DNA from 2 places in the Streptomyces sp. NPDC048258 genome. Region 1 is predicted to be linked to the other one. Evidence: riboswitches for the same ligand, from Rfam matches in the RefSeq annotation. Region 1 holds a riboswitch; the other holds the start of a gene.

Region 1 (7,300 bases):
CGCTTGATCGAATGAGGGACTGATTTCGGTCAGTCCTGGTGTCGCCACGGCGAGAGCCCCGTCCAGTGTCTGGGACGGGGCTCTTTGCCGTCTCCGTGGCTGGATAGGCTGAAGCCGTTCCCATTCGACGACGGAATCCCCGATGAGCAGCAGGAGCGGACCATGAACGTTGTGACCCCGGCAGGCGGCGACAGCGTGGCGGCCCGTGGCTGGCCGGGCGTTCTCGACGCCCTGCTGACCGGCCAGGACCTGAGTGCGGACGACACCGCCTGGGCCATGGACAAGATCATGCGCGGGGAGGCCACCGACGCCCAGATCGCCGGCTTCACGGTCGCGCTGCGGGCCAAGGGGGAGACGGTCGCCGAGATCAACGGCCTCGTACGGGCGATGTACGAGCACGCCAACCTGATCGAGGTGTCGGGCCCGACGGTGGACATCGTCGGCACCGGCGGCGACGGGGCCAAGACGGTGAACATCTCGACGATGTCGGCGATCGTGGTCGCCGGTACCGGCGCCAAGGTGGTCAAGCACGGCAACCGGGCCGCGTCCTCCGCGAGCGGGGCCTCGGACGTCCTGGAGAAGCTCGGCGTCAACCTCGACCTCACCCCCGCGCGGGTCGTCGAGGTCGCCGAGGAGGCCGGCATCACCTTCTGCTTCGCGGTGAAGTTCCACCCGGCGCTGCGGCACGTGGCGGGGGCGCGCAAGGAACTGGGCATCAGGACCACCTTCAACGTCCTCGGCCCGCTGACCAACCCGGCGAAGGTCAGGGCGCAGGCCACCGGCGTGGCCGACGCCCGGATGGCCCCGATCGTGGCGGGCGTGCTCGCCGAGCGGGGCTCCTCCGCGCTGGTCTTCCGGGGTGACGACGGCCTGGACGAGCTGACCACGACCTCGACCTCGCGGGTGTGGTGGGTCCGGGACGGCAAGGTCTCGGAGCAGGCCTTCGACCCGCGGGACGTCGGCATCGCCCTGGTCGACGTGTCGGAGCTGCGCGGCGCGGACGCCTCGTACAACGCGGATGTCGCCCGCCGCCTCCTCTCCGGCGAGACGGGCCCGGTCCGCGACGCGGTCCTGCTGAACTCGGCGGCGGCCCTGGTCGCGCTGGACCCGGGCACCGGCACCCTGGAGGAGCAGCTCGCGGCGGGCATCACCCGCGCGGCGGAGTCGATCGACTCGGGCGCGGCCCGCGCGGCGCTGGAGCGATGGGTGGCGGCTAGCAACGCCTAGCGTGCGCCGCTGTCCGGGGGGCGTGGCCTCCCGGACCCGGCCCCGCGTGTCGACGGCCGGAGGCCGGCGCAGCCGGGCGAAGCCCGCGAGGCCGCCCGCGGCCGAGCGGTGCGAGCACGGCGTGGAGAAGGCGGCGGTGGGTGGCGGCGAGCAACGCGTAGCGTGCGCGCAGCGCGCAGCGCGCCTGATTCCGATTGATCGTTTTCGGCCAAGACCCCGGTCCGCCATTCGGACCGGGGTCTTGCGTACGGGGGATCATGTGGCAGGATGCTGGACAGGTCACGAGTGACAGCGTTTAGGCCCCGGCTTGCTGTCCGGCAACCCTCCTTCCGTGGCGGGGTGCCCCGGGTGATGACCAGGTCGTAGGCAGCGAGGTCTACGGCAAGCGCGGATCCCTCGACACCAGGGGTCCTGGTCTCTCGAGGAGCGTTTTCCGTGAGCAAGCGAATGCGATAGGGCGACTCCGCCCCTTCTTCAACCCTCGGATCAGGGTCACTTCCGTGTACCCGCCTTCGTCCGAGGACTTCCCGTACCCCGGTCGGCCGCCGAGCCGTACCCGCGTCGCGTACGGGCACACCGAAGCCATTCACCCCTGCCTGCCGGGAGATTCCGCCATGTCCGCATCCCTGAACGCCGCTGCCGCCACCGCCGTCGCCGCCACCGCGACCACCGCCGCCACCGCCGTCGCAACCGCCGTCGACCCCGCCTGTGCCGAGCCGCTGCCGGTCCTCGGCCGGGACGTCACCGTCCCGCTCGTCACCGGCGGCGAGGTCACCTACGCGGCCCTCGACTACGCGGCCAGCGCCCCGGCGCTCCAGCGGGTCTGGGACGACGTGGCCGCGTACGCCCCGTACTACGGCAGCGTGCACCGCGGCGCCGGCTACCTCTCGCAGCTCTCCACCGACCTCTTCGAGCAGAGCCGCGTCACGGTCGCCGAGTTCCTCGACTGCCGCCCCTCCGACCAGGTGGTCTTCACCCGGTCCACCACGGACTCCCTGAACCTGCTCGCCGCCGTGCTCCCGGCCGACTGCCAGGTGTTCGTTTTCGAGACCGAGCACCACGCCTCGCTGCTGCCCTGGACGAACGCGCAGGTCACCTACCTCAACGCGCCCCGCACCCCGGACGAGGCCGTCGCCACCCTGGAGCGGGCGCTGGCCGACCGGGACCCCTACGGCCCGGCCCTGGTCTGCGTCACCGGCGCCTCCAACGTCACCGGTGAGCTGTGGCCGGTGAAGGAACTCGCGGCGGCCGCGCACGCCCACGGCGCGCGGATCGTCCTGGACGCCGCCCAGCTCGCTCCGCACCACCCCGTCTCCGTACAGGACCTGGACGTGGACTGGGTCGCCTTCTCCGGGCACAAGCTCTACGCCCCCTTCGGCTCGGGCGTCCTCGCCGGCCGCGCGGACTGGCTGCGTGACGCCGAGCCGTACCTCGCGGGCGGCGGCGCCTCCCGCAAGGTCGCCCGGCGCGAGGACGGCGGCGTGGACGTCGAGTGGAACACCACCGCCGCCCGCCACGAGGCCGGCTCCCCGAACGTCATCGGCGTCTACTCCATCGCCTCCGCCTGCAAGGCCCTGACCGAGGCGGGCTTCGATGCCCTGGTCGCCCGGGAGCGCCACCTCATCGCCACGGTCCGCGAGGGCCTGGCCGATGTCCCGGCGGTCCGCGTCCTGTCCCTCTTCGGGGACGACGCCCCGCGCGTCGGCGTCATCTCCTTCGTGGTGGACGGCTGGAACAGCTCCCACTTCGCGGCGGCGCTCTCCGCCGAGTACGGCATCGGCGTGCGCGACGGCCTTTTCTGCGCCCACCCCCTGGTCCGCACCCTGCTGGGCAGCGAGCCCCAGGCCCAGGGCGAGTGCGGAGCCCCGGAGGCCGCCCCGGGCGAGCGCTCCCTCAACGCCATCCGCGTCAGCTTCGGCGCCGGCACCCCCGACGAGCACGTGGCCCGCTTCGTCCGCGCGGTGAAGGAACTCGTCGCGGACGGCGCGAAGTGGCAGTACCGCACGGAAGAGGGCCGCTGCGTCCCGGCGGTCTGAGCTTGCTGTCCGCCTCAATCGCCGGCGGGGCGGGGTCCCGCCCGGGTGCGGGGTGTGAATCGACTCCCCCCGCACCCGGGCGGGGTCTTGCATGCCGGGGGGAGCGGGGGCGCGCAGGGGCGTCCCCGCAGGACGAGCGCGCAACCACGGCTGAACGCCGTGACGAGGCTTGGTGCGCGAGCCGAGGAGACGTCCCGGAGGGACCCCGCGGACCGGGCCGGCGGTCAAGACCCCGCCCGGGGGGCGAACCCAGCCCCGCCGGCGCTTGAGGCGCACCGGAGCCAGGGCCGCGCAGCGGAGGGGCAGGGGGCGAAGCCCGGGGCGTACCCGCAGGCCCCGCGGGAGGCGCTACGCGTCGAGGCCGATCGCGAAGGCCGCTTCCAGGTCGTGCTGGGAGTACGTACGGAACGCCACGTGCGTGTCCGTCGCCTCGACGCCCGGGATCTTGCTGATGCGGCCCGGGATGATGTCCGCCAGGTTCTCGTGGCGGGCCACGCGGACCAGCGCGATCAGGTCGTACGTCCCCGTGACGGAGTAGACCTCGCTGACGCTGTCCAGCGCGGCGATGGACTCGGCGATCTCGGGGATGCGGTCCACGCTGGTCTTGATGAGCACGATCGCGGTGATCACGGCTGGCTGTCTCCCTCGGTGGCCGTCGCTGGTCGCCTCACTCTAAGACTTGATCCGTAAGTCACCAAAGGTGAGCTGAGGATTGCAGCCGGGGCGGCATCCGGGCTTTCCGGCGTGGTCACGCACGGTGCGTGTGTCATCCGGGGTCGCTCGGGGCCGCTTTCCGGCGGTTCGGTGAGCAGAGGTCCCGCGCTGGGGCGGGACTGCCACGTGACCAGCGCCCCGAGAGGTGTTCTGGCTCGCTGCGGTTGACTCACACAGGGCTTCTTCCAGCCCAGTCGAGAAGATGATCTGTGCGTGCCGGGACATCGTGGTGTCCAGGTACGCGGTCTTGGGGTCGTCCACGTCGGTGAGGCGGACGAACGCGGCCAGCGCGGCGGACACGAGGTCACGCTTGCCGACGAGGCCGCACGCGATGCACTTGTGCTCACGGTCCCGCAGCGTCTTGTTGACCCGCTCTCCGCACAGGCAGTGCTGTGACAGGGCGGTGGACCAGGTGGAGGCGCGGACGAGCCGTCCGCCTGCGGCCCGGCACTCGCGGTCGAGCGCGGCGATGAGCAGGCCGGGTGTGGTCCGGGAGAGGCGTTTGCCCCACAGCCGGTACCAGCTGCGGATGTCGCAGTCCTCCGCGACGAGCACGGCGCCGTGGACGGCGATGATGTCGCGAGCCACGCTGCGGGCGCGGTGGCGGCGGTGCTCGGCGATGGAGGCGGCGTGTTCGGCCTGTCGGGTGCGCAGCTCCCGGTAACCGGCCGAGAGGCGGTCACGGCGGTACGCCTGCTTCGGTACCCCATTGGACCGGGCTGCGCGGGCACCGCCCGGAACCGTCACCGCCTTGGGCTGTGCCTCGTACACCCAGCCGCCCGGCGCACCCGCCTTCCGGCGGCGGACGAGATCCACCTTGTGCCAGCGGCCGGGGGTGGAGAGGAAGTGTTCGACACGGGCGTACTGGCCGGGCTGCTGTGGCATCCGTACCGGGAGCACAAGGTCACCCGCGCCGGAGTCAGGTCCGCCCGCGAAGACGACGGCGAGGGGGCCGGTGTGGTCCCACCACGTCGCCTTCCGCATCAGCGGTTTGCCCGATGGGGAGGTCTTGCCAGTGGGCACCGTGCCGGAAGGCAGCTCGGGCTTGGACATCCGCCGGGGCGGCATCAACGCGTGCTGCCCGCCGTTTGTGTAAGCCATGACGTGCCCGCGGAGAGTGCCGACGAGGCGGAAGGTCTCCCACTTCTTCCCAGTGGTATGGGAGCGGGCGCGTCCGGCGCTCAAGGGCCTCACGGGAGAGGCCGAGACGCTGCCGTACGGCCTTCGCCCCGTGCTCGCCGCGTTCGTGCTTGGCGGCCCAGTACGCATCGACCTTGGCGCGGGCGTCCTTCCGGACGGCTCGCTTGATGTTCCACATCGCGCCGAAGAGCTTGCCCAGCCGGGCGAGGTCGGCGGGATCGGTGACGGCCAGCGGCAGCACCATCACCGACACCATCCCGTCATCGGGTTTGGTCCACTTCGGGGCTTTGTTCTTTCCTCGGAACTTGCGTGCCTGGGCAGCCTGCATCGTCGTCACCTCCCGTGATGAAATTAGCCGACAATGGCACGCTGCGTGACTGGTTCGCTACAACTTGAACAGCGGTCGCGTCGACTTCAACACGATCAACGACGCCGCCTGCGCCGTCACCGCCTTCCACAACATCGAGACCGGCTACTCCTGGACTACGGAACACCTCTCGGCGGTACGCCGATAGCGCGCCCACGCGTACAGGAAGCCGACCGAGAAGCCCACCAGGTGGGCCAGGTAGGCGACCCCCGGCCCGCTGCCCGCCCGGTGCGCCGCCACCCACTGGAGGGCGAACCAGAACAGCAGCACGATCCACGCCGGGAACCGCAGCGGCAGGAAGAACAGGAACGGGAACAGGCTCGTCACCCTGGCGCGCGGCAGCAGGTACAGGAAGGCGCCCAGCACCGCCGAGATGGCCCCCGACGCCCCGACCAGGGTCTGCGAGGACCCCGCGTTGGCCGCCGCGTACGCCGCCAGGGCCACGTACCCCGTACAGACGTAGAAGACGAGGAACGCCGGGCGGCCCATCCGCTCCTCCGTCATCGCGCCGAAGACGAAGAGGAAGAGCATGTTCCCGAGCAGGTGCAGCCAACTGCCGTGCACGAACAGCGCGGTCAGCGGGGTCAGCCAGGCCCGGGGGGTGCCCGTGAAGAGCTCGTCCGGGATCACGCCCCAGCGCCGGAAGTAGTCCGTCCCGGCGGCCAGCAGCCCGTCGCCCGTCCCGTAGCCCGGGTTCAGCCCCGAGGCCGGGCTCAGTACGAACACCACCGCGCAGCCCGCGATCAGCGCATGGGTGACCACCGGTCCCCGGGCGGCCTCGCGAACGGCCTGCCACCTTACGATCATGTGACAGAGCATGACGCAACCAGGCCCACCTGAAGCGGTGGCAGGCCGTAGGGTTACGAGCTGCGGTCTCCCCGAACGGCGCAGACGGCTCAGCAGACGGCTTTAATTGAATCAGCTACAACAGCTACAGCAGCTTCAGCAGCTATGAAGGAGTGAGCGGCCTGATGACGGTTCCCCTGCCGACCGACACCACCCGGTGGCGCTGCACCCTGTGCGGCAACCTCACGCGTTTCGACGTCACCCGTTCGTCGAAGGTCGTCGAGTACGTCCACCTGGACCTCGCCGGGGAGCCGAAGGTCGAGGAGCGCGAGGTGGTCAATGAGACCATCGAGTCGGTCCGCTGCCGCTGGTGCAACGCGGTGGACCAGATCGAGCTCGTGGACAGGCCGGGCGCGGACTCCTGAGGGAGCCGCGCCCACAGGTAGATCACGGTAGGGGTGACGGATTGTGGAGCCAGCAAGCGGCGCTGAGCCGGCCGACGCGGCCGGCGACGCCGCCGAGGTGCTCGACCGCCCGCTGCCGGAAGGCGTGCGGCGCCGGGTCGTCGCGCTCGTCTCGGACGCCTTCGGCGGACTGACGGTCGCGGACCTTCCGGCGCAGCTGCGCCAGTACGCCCGGTTCACCCCGACCCGGCGCGCCAAGTTCGCGGGCAACGCCATGGCCGCGGCGGTCGAGACCGACCCCGTGTTCCGCGGCCGGGTGGCCGAGAAGCTGCGCGAGGCGCAGGCGGACCTGGCCGCCGCGCTGGAGTCCGGCGCCCCGCCCGCCGCCGCCGATCCGCTGGACGTGGCGGCCGCCGCGTACGTCCTGCGGCCGGTCGGCTGGGTCAAGCTGGTGGCCGCCGCGGGCGAGGAGGCGCAGCGCGCCGACGCCGAGCGGGTCGGCGAGGAGACCCGGCGCGAGCTGGACCGGCTCCGCGAGGAGCTGGCCCAGGTACGGGAACTGCAGCGCACCGGCGGCGAACAGGTGCGGGCCGAGCTGGACGAGGCCCGCAAGGAAGCGGAATCGC
Region 2 (7,300 bases), 770 kb from region 1:
TGTCGTACAGGTGGTGGTGGGTGAACCACAGCACCGAGTTCGCGATGCCGTTGTACGCGTCGTCGTACACCGTGGGATCGATGTCCAGCATCCGGACGCCAGGCTCGGCCACGCCCCGGCGGACCGCCTCCCGGTCCGCCTCCGACAGGGCCGCGCAGATCCACACCGCGTCCGGCTGCTCGGCCAGGGCCGCGGAGAGTCCGGAGACGAGACCGCCCCCGCCGCGCCGGGCACTGAGCGTGCCGTCGGCGGCGAGGACGTACGAGAGCGGGCCGCGGTTCGCTGCAACGAGTACCTGAGAAGCCATGCGGCCAACCTAGCCCGGCCCGCGCCCGCTCAAACCGTACGATCCCTCACGCCACGCTGCGCAGTGCGTACTCCTTGACGCCCAGCATCGGCGGCCGCTCCTCCGTGTCCACCGCGTACGTCCGCGGCACGAACCCGTCCGGCCCCCGCTCGAACTGCGTCAGCTCCGGCCGTACGAGATGACCGCGCGAGAGCCGCAGCTGCGCGGTGCGGTATATCGCCGCGGCCATCCGGCCCAGCGCCTGCCCGTCCTGGTGGCGGTGGACCCGTACGCCCACGTCCACCTGGGCCAGCGCGTTCAGCCCGACCGTGTGCAGCGCGTCCACCAGCAGGCCCAGCTCGACGCCGTACCCGACGGGGAACGGCAGCCGCTCCAGCAGGGAGCGGCGTACGGCGTACTCGCCGCCCAGCGGCTGGACGAAGCCGGCCAGCTGCGGCCAGTGCAGGTTGAGCAGCGGGCGCGCCACCAGCTCCGTCACCCGGCCGCCCTGGCCGGGGGCGTCGCCCAGCGGGCGGTCGTACATCGCCTTGACGAACTGCACGTCCGGTTCGGTCAGCAGCGGCCCCACGATCCCGGAGACGAAGTCGGCCGAGAAGTCCCGCAGGTCGGCGTCGACGAAGCAGACGATGTCCCCGGCGGTGGCCAGCAGGGAGCGCCACAGCACCTCGCCCTTGCCGGGCAGCGCCGGGATCCGCGGCAGGATCTCGTCGCGGTGCACGACGCGGGCGCCGGCCTTCGCCGCCACCTCCGCCGTCCGGTCGCTGGAGCCCGAGTCGATGACCACTAGTTCGTCCACGAGGGGGTACGGCAGTCCCTCGATCAGCTCGCGCCGGATCACCTCGACGATCGCGCCGACCGTCGCCTCCTCGTCGAGCGCGGGCAGCACCACGCTGACCGTGGTCCCAGCCGCCCGTTTCCGGTCCAGCAGCTGGTCGAGCGGTCGGTCGGCGGCGGACCAGGAGCGGTCGGCCAGCCAGCGCTCCACCTCTTCCAGCACCCTCGGTACTCCCTGCATCGTCACTTGTTTGGACCGATTTGTGATCCATCTCGCGGTTCGGACGGCTGTCTCAACCGCCCGGCCCTTCGGTTACAGTCTTGAACAACGCAGAGGACCACCGCATGCCGGGGGTCCTCGCGCACAAACGCCCGGACGCGCCACAGAGCGCGCGGCCCGGTGCCATACCGCTCATCCAGAGGGGCAGAGGGACACGGCCCGTTGAAGCCCCGGCAACCCTCCAGTCGGTTCTCGCGATGCGTTTTCACGCACCTCCGCGAGGTCCCCGGCTAGGGAAGGTGCCAATTCCGTCTCATGGCGAAGTGCGCCATGGGGAAGATGAGGAGAAAGGGCCTCGCCATCATGGCTGCACAGACTGTCGCCACCTCTGCCGGAACCGGAACCGTCGACCTCGGACCTGCCACCGGCCTTTCCTGTCGCGAGTGCGGTACCCGCTTCGAGCTCGGACCCATCTTCGCGTGCGTCGAGTGCTTCGGACCTCTGGAAGTCGCCTACGACCTCCCGACCGGCACGGGTTCATCTGAAGACGTCGAGGCCCTGCGCGCCGCGATCGAGGCCGGCCCGAACAACATCTGGCGGTACGCGCCGCTGCTGCCCGTCCCCGCGGACGTGGCCTCCAAGCCGAGCCTGAACCCGGGCTTCACCAAGCTCGTGGACGCGGAGAACCTGGCCAAGGAGCTCGGTGTCACCGGCAAGCTCTACGTCAAGGACGACTCCGGCAACCCGACGCACTCCTTCAAGGACCGCGTCGTCGCGATCGCCGTCGAGGCGGCCCGCGCCTTCGGCTTCACCACCCTGTCCTGCTCCTCCACCGGCAACCTGGCCGGCGCCGTCGGCGCCGCCGCCGCCCGGGCCGGTTTCCGCTCCTGCGTGTTCATCCCGCACGACCTGGAGCAGGGCAAGGTCGTCATGGCCGGTGTCTACGGTGGCGACCTGGTCGGCATCGAGGGCAACTACGACGACGTGAACCGCTTCTGCTCCGAGCTCATCGGCGACCCGCTGGGCGAGGGCTGGGGCTTCGTCAACGTCAACCTGCGCCCGTACTACGGCGAGGGCTCCAAGACCCTGGCGTACGAGATCTGCGAGCAGCTCGGCTGGCAGCTGCCCGACCAGATCGTCATCCCGATCGCGTCCGGCTCGCAGCTGACGAAGATCGACAAGGGTCTGCAGGAGCTGATCAAGCTCGGCCTCGTCGAGGACAAGCCGTACAAGATCTTCGGCGCCCAGGCCGAGGGCTGCTCCCCGGTGTCCACCGCCTTCAAGGCCGGCCACGACGTGGTCCGCCCGCAGAAGCCGAACACCATCGCCAAGTCCCTCGCCATCGGCAACCCGGCGGACGGCCCGTACGTCCTGGACATCGCGCGGCGCACCGGCGGCTTCGTCGAGGACGTCAACGACGAGCAGGTCGTCGAGGCCATCAAGATCCTCGCGCAGACCGAGGGCATCTTCGCCGAGACGGCGGGCGGCGTGACCGTCGGCGTCACGAAGAAGCTCATCGAGAACGGGCAGCTCGACCCGGCGCTGACCACCGTCGTCCTGAACACCGGTGACGGCCTCAAGACCCTGGAGGCGGTGGTCGCGGACAGCGGCCAGACCGCCACCATCCGCCCGAGCCTGGACGCGTTCCGCGCCGCCGGCCTGGCCTGACCCTCCCCCCGCACACCGGAAAGGCAGTAGCGCCATGAGCGTCAACGTCCGCATCCCCACCATCCTGCGCACCTACACCGGCGGCAAGGCCGAGGTCCCGGCCGAGGGCGCGACCCTGGCCGAGGTCATCGAGTCGCTGGAGAAGAGCCACCCGGGCATCGCCGCCCGTGTCCTGGACGACCAGGGCAAGCTGCGCCGCTTCGTGAACGTCTACGTCAACGACGACGACGTGCGCTTCGAGGGTGGGCTGGAGGCGGCGACGCCGGACGGCGCCGGTGTGTCGATCATTCCCGCCGTCGCCGGCGGCTGCTGACACGCGAAAACCGTAATTGCCCCCTCCGCTAAAAGCGGAGGGGGCAATTCTGCTTGATTGGGCGCGGTAGAGTTGGGGAAGTCCCCTCCGCTGGACTTGCCCGCCGCATATGAACGGGCCGCGGCAGGGTTGACATTCAGTCAATATGCAAGCGCGGTATGGGGCTTTGGTGAGATTTGCCGGGTCCGAGTTGCCCTGCCATATGCCAAATTTTCACTCTATTTCAATGTTTCTGGGTGTCCTGAATTCTCGTCGGATTGACCTGTTGCAGACAGCACCGGCGCAGATACATTCAGCCTCGGTCGACGCGTTCCGACGCAAGTTCTGACCCGGGAGCGCGAAGTGCGTTCCTGCGCAAGGGCCAGTAATAGGGGAGTTAGGCATGGCTCAGGGCACCGTCAAGTGGTTCAACGCGGAGAAGGGCTACGGCTTCATCGCGGTCGACGGTGGTGCGGATGTGTTCGTCCACTACAGCGCCATCCAGATGGACGGGTACCGCACCCTTGAAGAGGGTCAGCGGGTCGAGTTCGAGATCTCGCAGGGCCAGAAGGGTCCGCAGGCGGACATGGTCAAGCTCGCACTCGGCTAGTCCTGGCGCGATCGACCGCCCACGCGTACGTAAGAGGGGCCCACATCCTGGACACGGGGTGTGGGCCCCTCGTGCGTTCAGGGGGCCGTTCACGGGGGCGTTCACCCAAGCCGCTTGCACTCGAGGGGGTCGAGTGCTAATCATTGGCGTTAGCACTCTCCAGGTGAGAGTGCTACCACACGAGGACCGGGTCGGTGAGGCCCGCAGGGTCCGGCGGGAAGGAACCGCCGGGCACGCAGGCCGTCCGTCGCGGGCGCGGGCGCGGTCCGGGAGCAATCCACCGCTGTCCGGGAGGACCACTTCAGATGGCCAAGATCATTGCGTTCGACGAGGAGGCCCGGCGCGGTCTCGAGCGTGGGATGAACCAGCTCGCCGACGCCGTCAAGGTCACCCTTGGCCCCAAGGGTCGCAACGTCGTCCTTGAGAAGAAGTGGGGCGCGCCCACGATCACCAACGATGGTGTCTCCATCGCCAAGGAGATCGAGCTCGAGGACCCGTACGAGAAGATCGGCGCCGAGCTGGTCAAGGAAGTCGCCAAGAAGACGGACGACGTCGCGGGCGACGGTACGACCACCGCCACCGTCCTGGCCCAGGCGCTCGTCCGCGAGGGCCTGCGCAACGTGGCCGCCGGCGCCAACCCGATGGCCCTCAAGCGCGGCATCGAGAAGGCCGTCGAGGCCGTCTCCGGCGCCCTGCTGGAGCAGGCGAAGGATGTCGAGACCAAGGAGCAGATCGCTTCCACGGCCTCCATCTCCGCCGCCGACACCCAGATCGGCGAGCTCATCGCCGAGGCCATGGACAAGGTCGGCAAGGAAGGCGTCATCACCGTCGAGGAGTCCCAGACCTTCGGTCTGGAGCTGGAGCTCACCGAGGGCATGCGCTTCGACAAGGGCTACATCTCGGCGTACTTCGCCACCGACATGGAGCGTATGGAGTCGGCTCTCGACGACCCGTACATCCTGATCGTCAACTCCAAGATCGGCTCGGTCAAGGACCTGCTGCCGCTCCTGGAGAAGGTCATGCAGTCCGGCAAGCCGCTGCTGATCATCGCCGAGGACGTCGAGGGCGAGGCCCTGTCGACCCTGGTCGTCAACAAGATCCGCGGCACCTTCAAGTCCGTCGCCGTCAAGGCCCCGGGCTTCGGCGACCGCCGCAAGGCCATGCTCGGCGACATCGCCATCCTCACCGGTGGCACGGTCATCTCCGAGGAGGTCGGCCTCAAGCTGGAGAACGCCGGTCTCGACCTGCTCGGCCGCGCCCGCAAGGTCGTCATCACCAAGGACGAGACCACCATCGTCGACGGTGCCGGTGACAGCGACCAGGTCGCCGGTCGCGTGAACCAGATCCGCGCCGAGATCGAGAACTCCGACTCGGACTACGACCGCGAGAAGCTCCAGGAGCGCCTCGCGAAGCTGGCCGGCGGCGTGGCCGTCATCAAGGCCGGCGCCGCGACCGAGGTCGAGCTCAAGGAGCGCAAGCACCGCATCGAGGACGCCGTGCGCAACGCGAAGGCGGCCGTCGAGGAGGGCATCGTCGCCGGTGGTGGCGTGGCCCTGCTGCAGGCCTCCGCGGTCTTCGAGAAGCTGGAGCTCACGGGCGACGAGGCGACCGGCGCCAACGCCGTGCGCCTGGCCCTGGAGGCCCCGCTCAAGCAGATCGCCGTCAACGGTGGTCTCGAGGGTGGCGTCGTCGTCGAGAAGGTCCGCAACCTGCCGATCGGTCACGGCCTCAACGCCGCGACCGGCGAGTACGTGGACATGATCGCCGAGGGCATCATCGACCCGGCCAAGGTCACGCGCTCCGCGCTGCAGAACGCCGCGTCGATCGCCGCGCTGTTCCTGACCACCGAGGCCGTCATCGCCGACAAGCCCGAGAAGGCCGGCGCCGGCGCGCCGGGCGGCATGCCGGGCGGTGACATGGACTTCTGATCGACCCCTGGCTTCGGCCTCTGGTTGATCGGCTGTTCTCGAACGAGGGCGGCACTCCCTGCGGGGGGTGCCGCCCTCGGGCGTTTCGGGCGGCGTCAGAAGCCCGAGCTGTCAATGTCGAAGCCGAAGGGGTCCGGGATGGGCAGGGGTGCACCGAAGGGCACCGTCTTGCGGAACTGATACCCGTGCGGCGAGGGGTCCGAGAAGCAGGTGATCTCGGACCCCTGCATGTCGACGATCAGGTAGACGGGGACGAGCTGTCCGTACACGTCCATCTTCTCGTGCCAGTCCACGTCCTTGGTGGACACCGAGGTGAACTCGGCCACCAGGGAGAGTGCCGCTCCGTCCAGGTGCCTCCCCTCGCCGTCGAAGGCAGACTCGTCGACCACGTAGAGATCGGGGCCGTAGGCGCGCCCGGCGTCAGGGAACTGGAAGAGGAACGGCGCGATGTCCGCGACGTGACCCTCCGGGGCGTGGGCCTCGAGCTGCTCACGCAGCGCCCGCATGGGGCGGTAGTAACGCAGCCTGGACCACGGTGACACGATGATCTTCCCCCGGATGAGCTCGGCTTTGAAGCCGTCTGGCGTGTCCATCTCCTCGACGGTGCGCAGGAGCGTCTCGAACGTCGGCGGTGCCGCCTGCCCTATCGGTGTGGCCCGTTCGATCATGATCGTCACCGTTGTCCTCCGCGTGGCGTGCTGTGCACTGGGCGTGAGCCTCGTTCCAGGCTAGCGGCGCGTGGGTGGTCGCGCCCGGGTGCCGAGACGGATCACCACCGATCGGGGGGCTTTGATTGACTGGGGGCATGAGCGATCTCTTCGTCAAGATCTGCGGGCTCAAGACCGCGCAGGACGTCGACGTGGCCGTGGCGGCCGGGGCGCAGGCCGTCGGGTTCGTCTTCGCCCCCGGCAGCCCCCGTACGGTCGACGCGGCCACCGCGCGGGAGCTGGCCGCGCGGGTGCCGGACGGGGTGCTCACCGTCGGGGTGTTCCGGGGGCAGTCGGTGGCGGAGGTGCGCCGGTTCGCCGAGGAGAGCGGCGTACGGGGCGTACAGCTGCACGGCGAGGAGGGCCCCGAGGACTTCGCGGCGCTGCGCGCCGAGGGGCGGACGCTGCTGCGGGCCACCGCCGGGCATGTGAAGCGCTGCGGCGAGTACGGGGAGGACCTGCTGCTCCTCGACGCCCCCGACCCGGGCTCCGGCAAGCCGTGGAACTGGGGGTCGGCGGACTTCACGGCGCCCGAGGGCAAGTGGCTGCTCGCCGGCGGGCTGAACCCGGGCAATGTCCGGGAGGCCGTCGAGGTCACCGGGGCATGGGGCGTGGACGTTTCCAGCGGCGTGGAGAGCGAGCGCGGGGTGAAGTCGCCCGATCTGATGCGCGCCTTCATCGAGGCGGCGCGCGCCCCCGGTCGCTGAACGCTTCCATGCGATTACCCTGTGCGATGATTCCGGCATGGGTGCGTCCGGTTGGGGGCACACACCCTGCATGGACTCGGAACAGCT

Evidence for each region. Region 1 has a riboswitch for S-adenosylmethionine ahead of ACGFYQ_RS03665 (aminotransferase class V-fold PLP-dependent enzyme). Riboswitches for the same ligand answer to the same signal wherever they lie in the genome.
Region 2: it holds a riboswitch for S-adenosylmethionine, as region 1 does, so the genes downstream of both, thrC (threonine synthase) here and ACGFYQ_RS03665 (aminotransferase class V-fold PLP-dependent enzyme) in region 1, are expected to answer to the same signal.

The regions. Positions count from the first base shown of each region.
Region 1 is NZ_JBICZH010000001.1:788,699-795,998, forward strand. It holds gene trpD (anthranilate phosphoribosyltransferase) at 163-1,227, shown strand; SAM riboswitch class IV at 1,505-1,621, shown strand; gene ACGFYQ_RS03665 (aminotransferase class V-fold PLP-dependent enzyme) at 1,842-3,263, shown strand; gene ACGFYQ_RS03670 (Lrp/AsnC family transcriptional regulator) at 3,612-3,893, opposite strand; gene ACGFYQ_RS03675 (hypothetical protein) at 3,936-5,078, opposite strand; gene ACGFYQ_RS03680 (hypothetical protein) at 5,131-5,463, shown strand; gene ACGFYQ_RS03685 (rhomboid family intramembrane serine protease) at 5,590-6,291, opposite strand; gene ACGFYQ_RS03690 (hypothetical protein) at 6,456-6,695, shown strand; gene ACGFYQ_RS03695 (NYN domain-containing protein) at 6,736-7,300, shown strand, end outside.
Region 2 is NZ_JBICZH010000001.1:22,220-29,519, forward strand. It holds gene ACGFYQ_RS00120 (trehalose-6-phosphate synthase) at 1-307, opposite strand, end outside; gene ACGFYQ_RS00125 (glucosyl-3-phosphoglycerate synthase) at 354-1,304, opposite strand; SAM riboswitch class I at 1,491-1,647, shown strand; gene thrC (threonine synthase) at 1,665-2,969, shown strand; gene ACGFYQ_RS00135 (MoaD/ThiS family protein) at 3,004-3,282, shown strand; gene ACGFYQ_RS00140 (cold-shock protein) at 3,665-3,871, shown strand; gene groL (chaperonin GroEL) at 4,177-5,799, shown strand; gene ACGFYQ_RS00150 (Uma2 family endonuclease) at 5,895-6,467, opposite strand; gene ACGFYQ_RS00155 (phosphoribosylanthranilate isomerase) at 6,605-7,213, shown strand; gene ACGFYQ_RS00160 (beta-glucanase) at 7,284-7,300, shown strand, end outside.